3 linked regions of the Rhodopseudomonas palustris genome follow. The protein of the gene in region 1 interacts with the protein of each later gene in a pairwise test. Links are inferred from orthologs where the notes say so. Each region holds a gene or a part of one and is shown on either strand. Other genes may lie near its edges.

What was found.
Region 2: the proteins of secA (region 1) and secG interact in binary tests that used the Escherichia coli proteins (3 or more experiments, as listed by UniProt). The link is inferred for Rhodopseudomonas palustris from one-to-one orthologs.
Region 3: the proteins of secA (region 1) and secB interact in binary tests that used the Escherichia coli proteins (3 or more experiments, as listed by UniProt). The link is inferred for Rhodopseudomonas palustris from one-to-one orthologs.

What each region holds. Positions count from the first base shown.
Region 1 is NZ_CP041387.1:4,358,027-4,361,596, forward strand. What follows is about bases 68-3,483. They hold secA (preprotein translocase subunit SecA), read left to right. Parts: upstream 68-442; coding sequence 443-3,283; downstream 3,284-3,483. Other genes in these bases: FLL57_RS20055 (peptidylprolyl isomerase), read right to left, coding at 68-100. In the rest of the region: more of FLL57_RS20055, read right to left, coding at 1-67; FLL57_RS20065 (L,D-transpeptidase family protein), read right to left, coding at 3,523-3,570. UniProt on the Escherichia coli protein: Required for protein export, interacts with the SecYEG preprotein conducting channel.
Region 2 is NZ_CP041387.1:2,137,717-2,140,593, forward strand. Bases 15-2,737 are described here. They hold secG (preprotein translocase subunit SecG), read right to left. Parts: upstream 1,719-2,737; coding sequence 1,311-1,718; downstream 15-1,310. Other genes in these bases: FLL57_RS09780 (CTP synthase), read right to left, coding at 15-1,144; tpiA (triose-phosphate isomerase), read right to left, coding at 1,893-2,669. Also shown: more of FLL57_RS09780, read right to left, coding at 1-14. UniProt on the Escherichia coli protein: Subunit of the protein translocation channel SecYEG. Overexpression of some hybrid proteins has been thought to jam the protein secretion apparatus resulting in cell death; while this may be true it also results in FtsH-mediated degradation of SecY.
Region 3 is NZ_CP041387.1:4,594,443-4,597,459, reverse strand. What follows is about bases 155-3,017. They hold secB (protein-export chaperone SecB), read left to right. Parts: upstream 155-1,280; coding sequence 1,281-1,754; downstream 1,755-3,017. Other genes in these bases: coaE (dephospho-CoA kinase), read right to left, coding at 2,572-3,017; dnaQ (DNA polymerase III subunit epsilon), read right to left, coding at 1,834-2,532; FLL57_RS21210 (Tim44/TimA family putative adaptor protein), read right to left, coding at 155-820. In the rest of the region: mltA (murein transglycosylase A), read right to left, coding at 1-75; more of FLL57_RS21210, read right to left, coding at 113-154. UniProt on the Escherichia coli protein: One of the proteins required for the normal export of some preproteins out of the cell cytoplasm. It is a molecular chaperone that binds to a subset of precursor proteins, maintaining them in a translocation-competent state.

The sequences.
Region 1 (3,570 bases):
CGGGGGCGGCCAGCAGCGCAAATGCGAGACAACCTGTCACAGCCGCGCTGAGGAGGCCGGCGCGCAGGCCGGATGAGACTGCGTTGGACGCAGGTGTCATGGAAAATCCTTGTCTTGAAAGCCGGGGTGTCGGGGCGCCCGGAGAGTCACCCAATCGCGGCACCTTGGCAACGCGAAAACTCTGTCAAAATGATGAAATCCCTGAAAGGTCGGCGCGTTGACAACCCCCAGGCCCAGCCATATCTGTGCCGCCACAGGCTCGGGTCGGGCGGTCGTCGCGCGACCGCGCCCCGAGCAGCCGGCCCTCGGATTGCTGGATTACCAATCATTTCGCGCGAGCACCTGTATTCTGATAGGTGCCCGAGCGTCACGATGAGTTGATAGTGGCTCGAGCGAACGGCATTACGGCTGCGAAGTCACACCGCAACAACAGGAAGCTGGCATGATCGGCGCGTTCGCCCGCAAACTCTTCGGCTCCGCTAACGACCGCAGGGTCAAGGGTTACCAGTCGCGGGTCGCCGCAATCAATGCGCTCGAGCCGGAATTGTCCAAGCTTTCGGACGAGGCGCTGCGCGCCCGTACGGCCGAATTCCGCGCCGAGCTGGCCGCCGGCAAGACTCTCGACGACCTCCTGGTCCCTGCCTTCGCCACCGTCCGCGAGGCGGCCAAGCGCACGCTGGGCCAGCGCCATTTCGACGTGCAGTTGATCGGCGGCATGGTGCTGCACGAGGGCGACATCGCCGAGATGAAGACCGGCGAAGGCAAGACGCTGGTCGCCACCCTGGCGGTCTATCTCAACGCGCTGCCGGGCAAGGGTGTGCATGTCGTCACAGTCAACGACTACCTCGCCACCCGCGACTCCGGCTGGATGGGCCAGATTTACGGCTTCCTCGGCATGACCACCGGCGTGATCGTGCACGGTCTCGACGACAGCCAGCGCCAGGCCGCCTATGCCTGCGACATCACCTACGGCACCAACAACGAATACGGCTTCGATTATCTGCGCGACAACATGAAGTACCGGCTGGAGGACATGGTCCAGCGCGGGCATCATTTCGCGATCGTCGACGAAGTCGACTCGATCCTGATCGACGAAGCCCGCACCCCGCTGATCATCTCCGGCCCGCTCGACGACCGCTCCGACTTCTACAACACCATCGACACCTTCATCCCGCGGCTCGACAAGTCGGATTACGACGTCGACGAGAAGCAGCGCACCGTGACGCTGACCGAAGGCGGCATGGAGAAGATCGAGACGCTGCTGCGTGACGCCGGCCAGCTCCGGGGCGAGTCGCTCTACGATATCGAGAACGTCTCGGTGGTGCACCACGTCAACCAGGCGCTGCGCGCCCACGCCCTGTTCCACCGCGACAAGGACTACATCGTTCGCAACGACGAGGTGGTGATCATCGACGAGTTTACCGGCCGCATGATGCAGGGCCGGCGCTATTCCGAAGGCCTGCACCAGGCGCTGGAAGCCAAGGAGCACGTCACCGTCCAGCCGGAAAACCAGACGCTCGCTTCGATCACTTTCCAGAACTATTTCCGGATGTACGACAAGCTCGGCGGCATGACCGGTACGGCGGCCACCGAGGCCGACGAGTTCTTCGACATCTACAAGCTCGAAGTGGTCGAGATCCCGACCAACCTGCCGATCGCCCGTCTCGACGAAGACGACGAGGTGTATCGTACCCAGGGAGAAAAATACGCCGCGATCCTGGCCGAGGTCGAGCGCGCCAACAAGCGGATGCAGCCGGTGCTGGTCGGTACAGGCTCGATCGAAAAGTCCGAGGTGCTGGCCGAGTATCTGAAGAAGAACGGGTACAAGCAGATCGACTTCACCGACCCGAAGGGAATGGACAAGCTGTATGCGGCGGCGCGCGCGGGCAAGCCGGCAAAGCTGTTCGCAGTGCTGAACGCGCGCTTCCATGAACAGGAAGCCTATATCGTCGCCGAAGCCGGCGTGCCGGGCGCGATCACCATCGCCACCAACATGGCGGGTCGCGGCACCGACATCAAACTCGGTGGATCGCTGGAGATGCGGATTCAGCAGGAAGCCGCGCACATCACCGACGAAGCCGAGAAGGCGGCGAAGATTGCCGAGATCAAGGCCGACATCGAGCGCTTCCGCACCATGGTGCTGAACGCCGAGGACGAGATCGAGATCGAGCCCGCCAAGGGCAACAAGCCGGCCAAGACCGCCAAACGCCCCGGCGGTCTGTATATTATCGGCTCGGAGCGCCACGAAAGCCGCCGCATCGACAACCAGCTCCGCGGCCGTTCCGGACGTCAGGGCGACCCGGGTCGCTCCAAGTTCTTCCTGTCGCTGGAAGACGACCTGATGCGGATCTTCGGCTCCGGCAAGCTCGACACCATGCTGACCCGCCTCGGCCTGAAGGAAGGCGAGGCGATCATCCATCCCTGGATCAACAAGGCGCTGGAAAAGGCGCAGCAGAAGGTCGAGGCGCGCAACTTCGACATCCGCAAGAACCTCTTGAAGTTCGACGACGTCCAGAACGACCAGCGCAAGGTGATCTTCGACCAGCGCGTCGAGCTGATGAAAGAAGACAGCGTGGCCGAGACGGTCACCGACATGCGCCACACCTATATCGAGGATCTGGTTTCCAAGTACGTGCCCGAGCACGCTTATGCCGAGCAGTGGGACGTCGCCGGACTGAAGGCGGAATTGCAGCGCGTGGTCGGCTTCGACATTCCGGTCGACGAATGGGCGAAGGAAGAAGGCATCGCCGACGAGGAGCTGATGACCCGGCTGGAACGGGTGTTCGACGAGCACATGGCCGCCAAGGTCGGGCAGTGGGGCACCGACGTGATGCGCTACGCCGAAAAGAGCATCCTGCTGCAGACGCTCGACCATCTGTGGCGCGAGCATCTGGTGATGCTCGACCATCTGCGCCAGGTGATCGGCCTGCGCGGCTACGGCCAGCGCGATCCGCTGCAAGAGTACAAATCCGAAGCGTTCAATCTCTTCCAGGAGATGAGCTCACACCTGCGCGAGGCGGTGACCGCACAACTGATGCGGGTCGAGATCATTCCGCCGGATCAGCCGCAGGAGCTGCCGCCGATGGAGGTCCATAAAATGGACCCCGATACGGGCGAAGACGAAATGGCGCTTGCCAGCGTCTCGCTTGCTCCGGCCCAGGCGGCCGACAAGGCCGCTCGGGATCCGAACAAGCCGGAGACCTGGGGCAAGGTCGGCCGCAACGAGGACTGCCCCTGCGGCTCCGGCAAGAAGTACAAGCACTGCCACGGCCGCTACGCGTAAAGAGCTGCAGGCCTGATCAAGACACTCGCAATGCCCGGCCTCAGGCCGGGCATTTTGCTGTCTGGAATTCGAACCCGCAGCGGTCATCCCGGGGCGCGCAGCAATGCTGCACGAACCCGGAATCGCGGGATTGTTGAAATCCTGCTGGGGTCCCGAACGGCGAGATTTCCGGGTTCGCAGGCTGCGCCTGCGCCCCGGAATGACTGAATGATAGCTCTCCGAAGAAAGAGCGCGCCGCCTCAGCGGAACGCCGAGAAGCGGCTGTCGAACGAATTCGACGAAACCAC
Region 2 (2,877 bases), 2.2 Mb from region 1 along the record:
CGAAGCAGATGCCGAAATACGGCACATGGCGCTCGCGCGCGAACTGCGCCGCCCTGATCTTGCCCTCGGCTCCGCGCTGGCCGAAGCCGCCCGGCACCAGGATGCCGTTGACATGCTCGAGGAACGGCGCCGGATCCTCGTTCTCGAACACCTCGCTCTCGATCCAGTCGAGATTGACCTTGACCTTGTTGGCGATGCCGCCGTGGCTGAGCGCCTCGATCAGCGACTTGTAGGCGTCTTTCATCCCGGTGTACTTGCCGACGATGGCAATCGTCACTGCGCCTTCGGGATTACGGATGCGCTCGTTGATCTCGTGCCAGCGCGCAAGCTGCGGCGGCTCCTTGGCGGCAATCGCGAACGCCGCCAGCACTTCGTCGTCGAGCCCGGCGGCATGATACGCCTCCGGCACCGCGTAGATGCTGTCGGCGTCGCGCGCTTCGATCACCGCGCTTTCGCGGACGTTGCAGAACAGCCCGAGCTTGCGCCGCTCCTCCTTCGGGATCGGCCGGTCGGTGCGGCACAGCAGGATGTCGGGCTGGATGCCGATCGAGCGCAGCTCCTTGACCGAATGCTGGGTCGGCTTGGTCTTCAGTTCGCCGGCGCTCGGAATGTACGGCAGCAGCGTCAGGTGAATGTAGATCACGTCGCCGCGCGGCAGATCGTTCTTGATCTGGCGGATCGCCTCGAAGAACGGCAGGCCCTCGATGTCCCCGACGGTGCCGCCGATCTCGACCAGCACGAAGTCGTAGCCGTCGTTGTCGCTGACGATGAAATCCTTGATCGCGTTGGTGACGTGCGGAACCACCTGGATGGTGGCGCCGAGATAGTCGCCGCGGCGTTCCTTGGTCAGAATGTCCTGATAGATCCGGCCGGTCGTGATGTTGTCCTGCTTGGTCGCAGGCCGGCCGGTGAAGCGTTCATAGTGGCCGAGGTCGAGGTCGGTCTCGGCGCCGTCGTCGGTCACAAACACTTCGCCGTGCTGATACGGCGACATCGTTCCGGGATCGAGGTTGAGATAGGGATCGAGCTTGCGAAGGCGGACCTTGTAGCCTCGCGCCTGCAGCAGGGCGCCGAGCGCCGCCGATGCCAGACCCTTGCCGAGCGAGGAAACCACGCCGCCGGTGATGAAGATATACCGCGCCATGGGACTTTACCTTTAAGGCCCTCGGTCCGATTCGCCAAAACGATTCGTACCCCTCGGGCAGTTTGACAGATGCCTGTGGGTGACTCTGAAAGATCAGCTATTTCAGACGATTGCTGAAGGGATCTCAGATCAGAGGCGAGATCCCTTCAGCGCATGCCGGCAATGCTTATTGCGACTGCGGCGGGGTCGGCGCCGCGGGCGCTGCCGGTGCCGCCGGCTGCTGGTTCTGCTGCTGATCGGTCTGCCGGAGCGTGTCGAGCAGGCCGCCGCCTTGAGATACCGGCGGTGCGGGCTGACCCGGAACCTGCTGCTGAATCGGCGCCGTCGGCAGAATCGTCGTCGGCTTTCGATTGTAGCTCGCCAGCCAGGTGAGCAGCAGGCTGGTGATGAAGAAGCCGACCGCCAGAATCGCCGTGGTACGGGTCAGAAGATTGGCGGTGCCGCGGCTCGACATGAAACCGCCACCGCCACCGCCGCCGACGCCCAGGCCACCGCCCTCGGACTTCTGCAGAAGCACCACGCCGATCAGGCCCAGCACCAACATCAGGTGAATGACGATAATGACAGTCTGCATCGTACCCTTCCATCGCAAGCCAACGCCGCCGAATGGCCGACAGGCGCCGGCAGGCGCTGCTCGACAGGCTTGCGGGATAAATGAAGTCGCGCGGTGTCTACACGATCGCGCGGGGATTTGTCACCCCCGCATGGTTCCAGAAACGCCGCAGCAGGACCGCTTGGCGCGGCTTAGTTAGGGACAGCCGGCAGCAATCGCAAGGAAATCCGACGCCTTCAGGCTCGCGCCGCCGATCAGGGCGCCGTTGACGTGCGGCACCGCCAGCAATTCGCGGGCATTCGAGGGCTTCACCGAGCCGCCGTACAGAATCCGCATCGTCTCCCCGGCGGCGCCGAACCGTTCGCTCAGGGTCTGGCGGATAAAGCCATGAACCTGCTCGACATCGGCCGTCGTCGGGGTGCGGCCGGTGCCGATCGCCCAGACCGGCTCGTAGGCCACCACCAGATTCGCCGCGGTGGCGCCGTCCGGCAGCGACCCGGCCAGCATCCCGGCCACCACATCGAGGGTGTGGCCGGCGTCACGCTCGCCCTGAGTCTCGCCGACGCAAACGATCGCCACCAGCCCCGCACGCCACACCGCCTGCGCCTTGGCACGAACGATCGCGTCGGTCTCGGCATGGTCGGCGCGGCGCTCCGAATGACCGACGATGATCGCAGCGGCGCCGGCATCGGCCAGCATCTCGGCGGCGATGTCGCCGGTATGCGCGCCGGACACGTTGGCATGGCAGTCCTGGCCGCCGATCGCGAACGGCAGCGCCTTGCCGCCGTGCGCTTCCGCGACTCGCGCCGCGAAGCTCGCCACCAGCGTCGCCGGCGGACAGACCAAAAGATCGATGCCTTGCGGCAGCTCACCCGCGCCCTTCAGCATCGCGTCAAGCTCGGCGACTGAATCCTTCAGGCCGTTCATCTTCCAGTTTCCAGCAATCAGCGGACGAACGGCGGGGACCGGCATGAGCACACTCGCGATAAAGGGTTGAACCGTTCCGCTAGCAGAGCCTATTGCGAGACTCAAGGAGACGTGAACGCCTTCGCTGCGGCGATCCGCAGCAGGAGCTTTGCAACACGATGGCATCTGGGAGCTTCGCGCCCAGGCCGCGGTTGCGACCTCATAGGCCGCACTTTATGATGGATTTTCAAGCCGGCGACGCTAATTTGCCCAC
Region 3 (3,017 bases), 240 kb from region 1 along the record:
TTTGGCGCCGTGGTGATGATGCAGGCTGCGCGCGTCCGATGTCGTGGGAACGAGCATCAGCGCGGCTGCGATCATGCAGCCGGCGATGGCGGCGCGGCGCGCGCCGCGTGCGTCAGGTGCCGCTGCCGGTGCCAACCAGCTTCCAGTTCGGATCGCGCGAGCTGGTGTCGCGGGCGAAGGTCCAGACATCGGTGATGTCGGTGACCTTGTCGGGCGAGCCGTCGACCACCGCACCGGTCTTGTCGCGGGTCGCGGAGATCATCTGCGACACGAATTTCAGCGTCAGCATCGCGGTGCGATCACGCAGCTCCGCGCTGATCAGCTCGGCCTTCTCGATCGCGACGAAGCGGGATTCGACCTTCAGGTCGTTCTTTTCACGATCCTTGATGGCGGCGTCGAAGCTCTCATAGACCTCGCTCGACAGCAGGTCGCGCAGCGAGCGGCGGTCGCCGTTGGCGAACGCCATCACGATCATCTCGTAGGCACTCTTGGCGCCGTCCACGAAGTGACGGGCATCGAACGAGGAATCGTGTTGAGCGATGGCGTTGAGGCCGTGTTCCAGCTCGGAATCCGGCTCGGCGATGCCTTTCCAGCGGTCGGAGGGCGGCACCACGTCGGCATTCGGCGCGATCGGAGCCTGATCGATCACGGTGCCGGGCATCGAAATCACGTTGTTGTCCTGCTTGCCCGAAATCATGTCGCGCGCCGCGGCGCGATCGAACGGGGGCCGTTCGTTGCCGGTGCGCTGGCCGAGCACATTGCGCAGACGCAGGAAGATGAACACCGCGAGCGCCAGGAAGATAATGGTGTAAATATCCACGTCGCATTCACTTTCTGATCGGGCCGGGGCCTGCCGGCGCGGCTTTGGTCTCCGGCCTCGTGGCGCCAACGCGGCAAGGCCGGTTTTCACCATGTAGGCATCAACCGCGGCACGCCAATGGCGCGTTTTGGCACAGCCATTGGGGTTCGCAAGCCCAAGCGCGATCTCTGGAGCAGTCGTCGCGCGAGCTTACGCGTTTCGGGCCGATCCGGAAACCGGGAGCGGCCCGAAACCTGGTCGGGCAACGGTTAACGAATGGTTTATCGATGCGGCCTCGGGAACAAGGCGACCAGATTGCCGGTATCTGACGAAGGGCTGGACCGGGATCCAGCAGAGGCGTCCGTCTACCTTGTGGAACGCCGCAGGCGTATGATAGCCACTCGCCCCAGCACCCGCCCATTGTTGCGACGCTCGCCGCCGGCCGGCGGTCGCCTTCAGTCCGCTTCCAGGAGATTCATCGATGACCAACGGTAACGGCACGCCTCCCGAGGGTGCTCCTCCGCAGCTCAATGTGTTGGCGCAATACACCAAGGATCTGTCATTCGAGAACCCGAACGCTCCGGCGTCGCTCGCGCCGCAGCAGCAGCAGCCGGCGATCAACATCCAGATCAATGTCGGCGCCAACAATGTCGGCGAGAACGAATTCGAAGTGACGCTGTCGATCGAGGGCAAGGCCGAATCGGGCAGCAGCGTGCTGTTCAGCTTCGAACTGGCCTATGCGGGCGTGTTCCGGGTTCTGAACGTGCCGCAGGAGAACCTGCATCCGCTGATCATGATCGAATGCCCGCGGCTGCTGTTCCCGTTTGCCCGCGAGATCATCGCCAGCGCCGTGCGGGACGGCGGGTTCCCGCCCCTGATGCTCGATCCGGTCGATTTCATCGGCCTGTATCGCCAGAACCTCGAGCGCGCCCAGCAGCAGGGCCAGCCGAGCTGATCCGCTCGCCGCTCACGTTCATGACTTCTGCAATGCCCGGCCGACGTGCCGGGCATTGTCGTTTCGGGAAGACAAATAGTCAGGCGCCAGCGGCCAAATAGTCCGGCCAGATCGCCTTCTCGCCCATGGTGGCGATGAAGTCGCGGTGGGCTTCGAGGTCGGCGTCGGTCAGCCGGTTCGGCAGCGGCGCGGGTCGCTGGCGGCGACGGTTCTCGCTGGCAGCTCCGACCACCTCGGCCGGCACATCGGCCAAAATGAGCTGCGACTGCCGGGCACCGATCAGGTCGATATAGACCTCGGCCAATAGCTCGGCGTCGAGCAATGCGCCGTGCTTGGTCCGGCGCGAATTGTCGATCGCGTAGCGCGAACACAGATCGTCGAGCCGGTTCGACACGCCCGGATGCTTGCGGCGGGCGAGCAGCAGCGTGTCGACCAGCCGGTCGCGCGGCACCGGCGCACGCGACAGCCGTGACAGTTCGGCATTGATGAAGCCGATGTCGAATGAGGCGTTGTGGATCACCAGCGGGTCATCACCGATGAATTCGAGGAACTCATCGGCGACCTGGGCGAACAACGGCTTGTCGGCGAGGAACTCGGCCGACAGTCCGTGCACCGCAAAGGCCTCGGCCGGCATGTCGCGTTCGGGATTGAGGTAGCGATGATAGGTGCGGCCGGTCGGCATCCGGTTGAAGATCTCGACGCAGCCGATTTCGACCAGCCGGTCACCGCGCAGCGGGTCGAGGCCGGTGGTTTCGGTATCGAGGACGATCTCGCGCATCGCTTCTGATCAGGTCGTTGTTGTCGGGGATCCGGCGAATCAATCGCGCCGGCGCGGCATTCTAGCAGCCGCCTCGAGGATTTCGCGGATCTGGGCCCGCACCGGGTCGAGTCCGTTGGACGTATCCACGACGAAATCCGCACGCTTGCGCTTTTCGGCATCGGGCATCTGCCGAGCCAGAATGGCGTCGAGCTTGTCGGGGGTCATGTTGTCACGCGCGAGAATCCGTTCACGCTGCACCTCCGGCGAGGTCGTCACCACCACCACCGCGTCGACACGCTTTTCGCCGCCGGTTTCGAACAAGAGCGGCACATCGACCACTGCGACCGCGGCGCCGGATGACTCGGCATCGTCGAGAAACTGCTGGTGATGGGCGCGCAGCATCGGGTGCACGATTGCTTCGAGCCGCTTCATCGCAGCCGGATCATGCACAACCTTTGCCGACAGCAGCGCGCGATCGACCTTGCCGCCGACCGTGGTGCCGG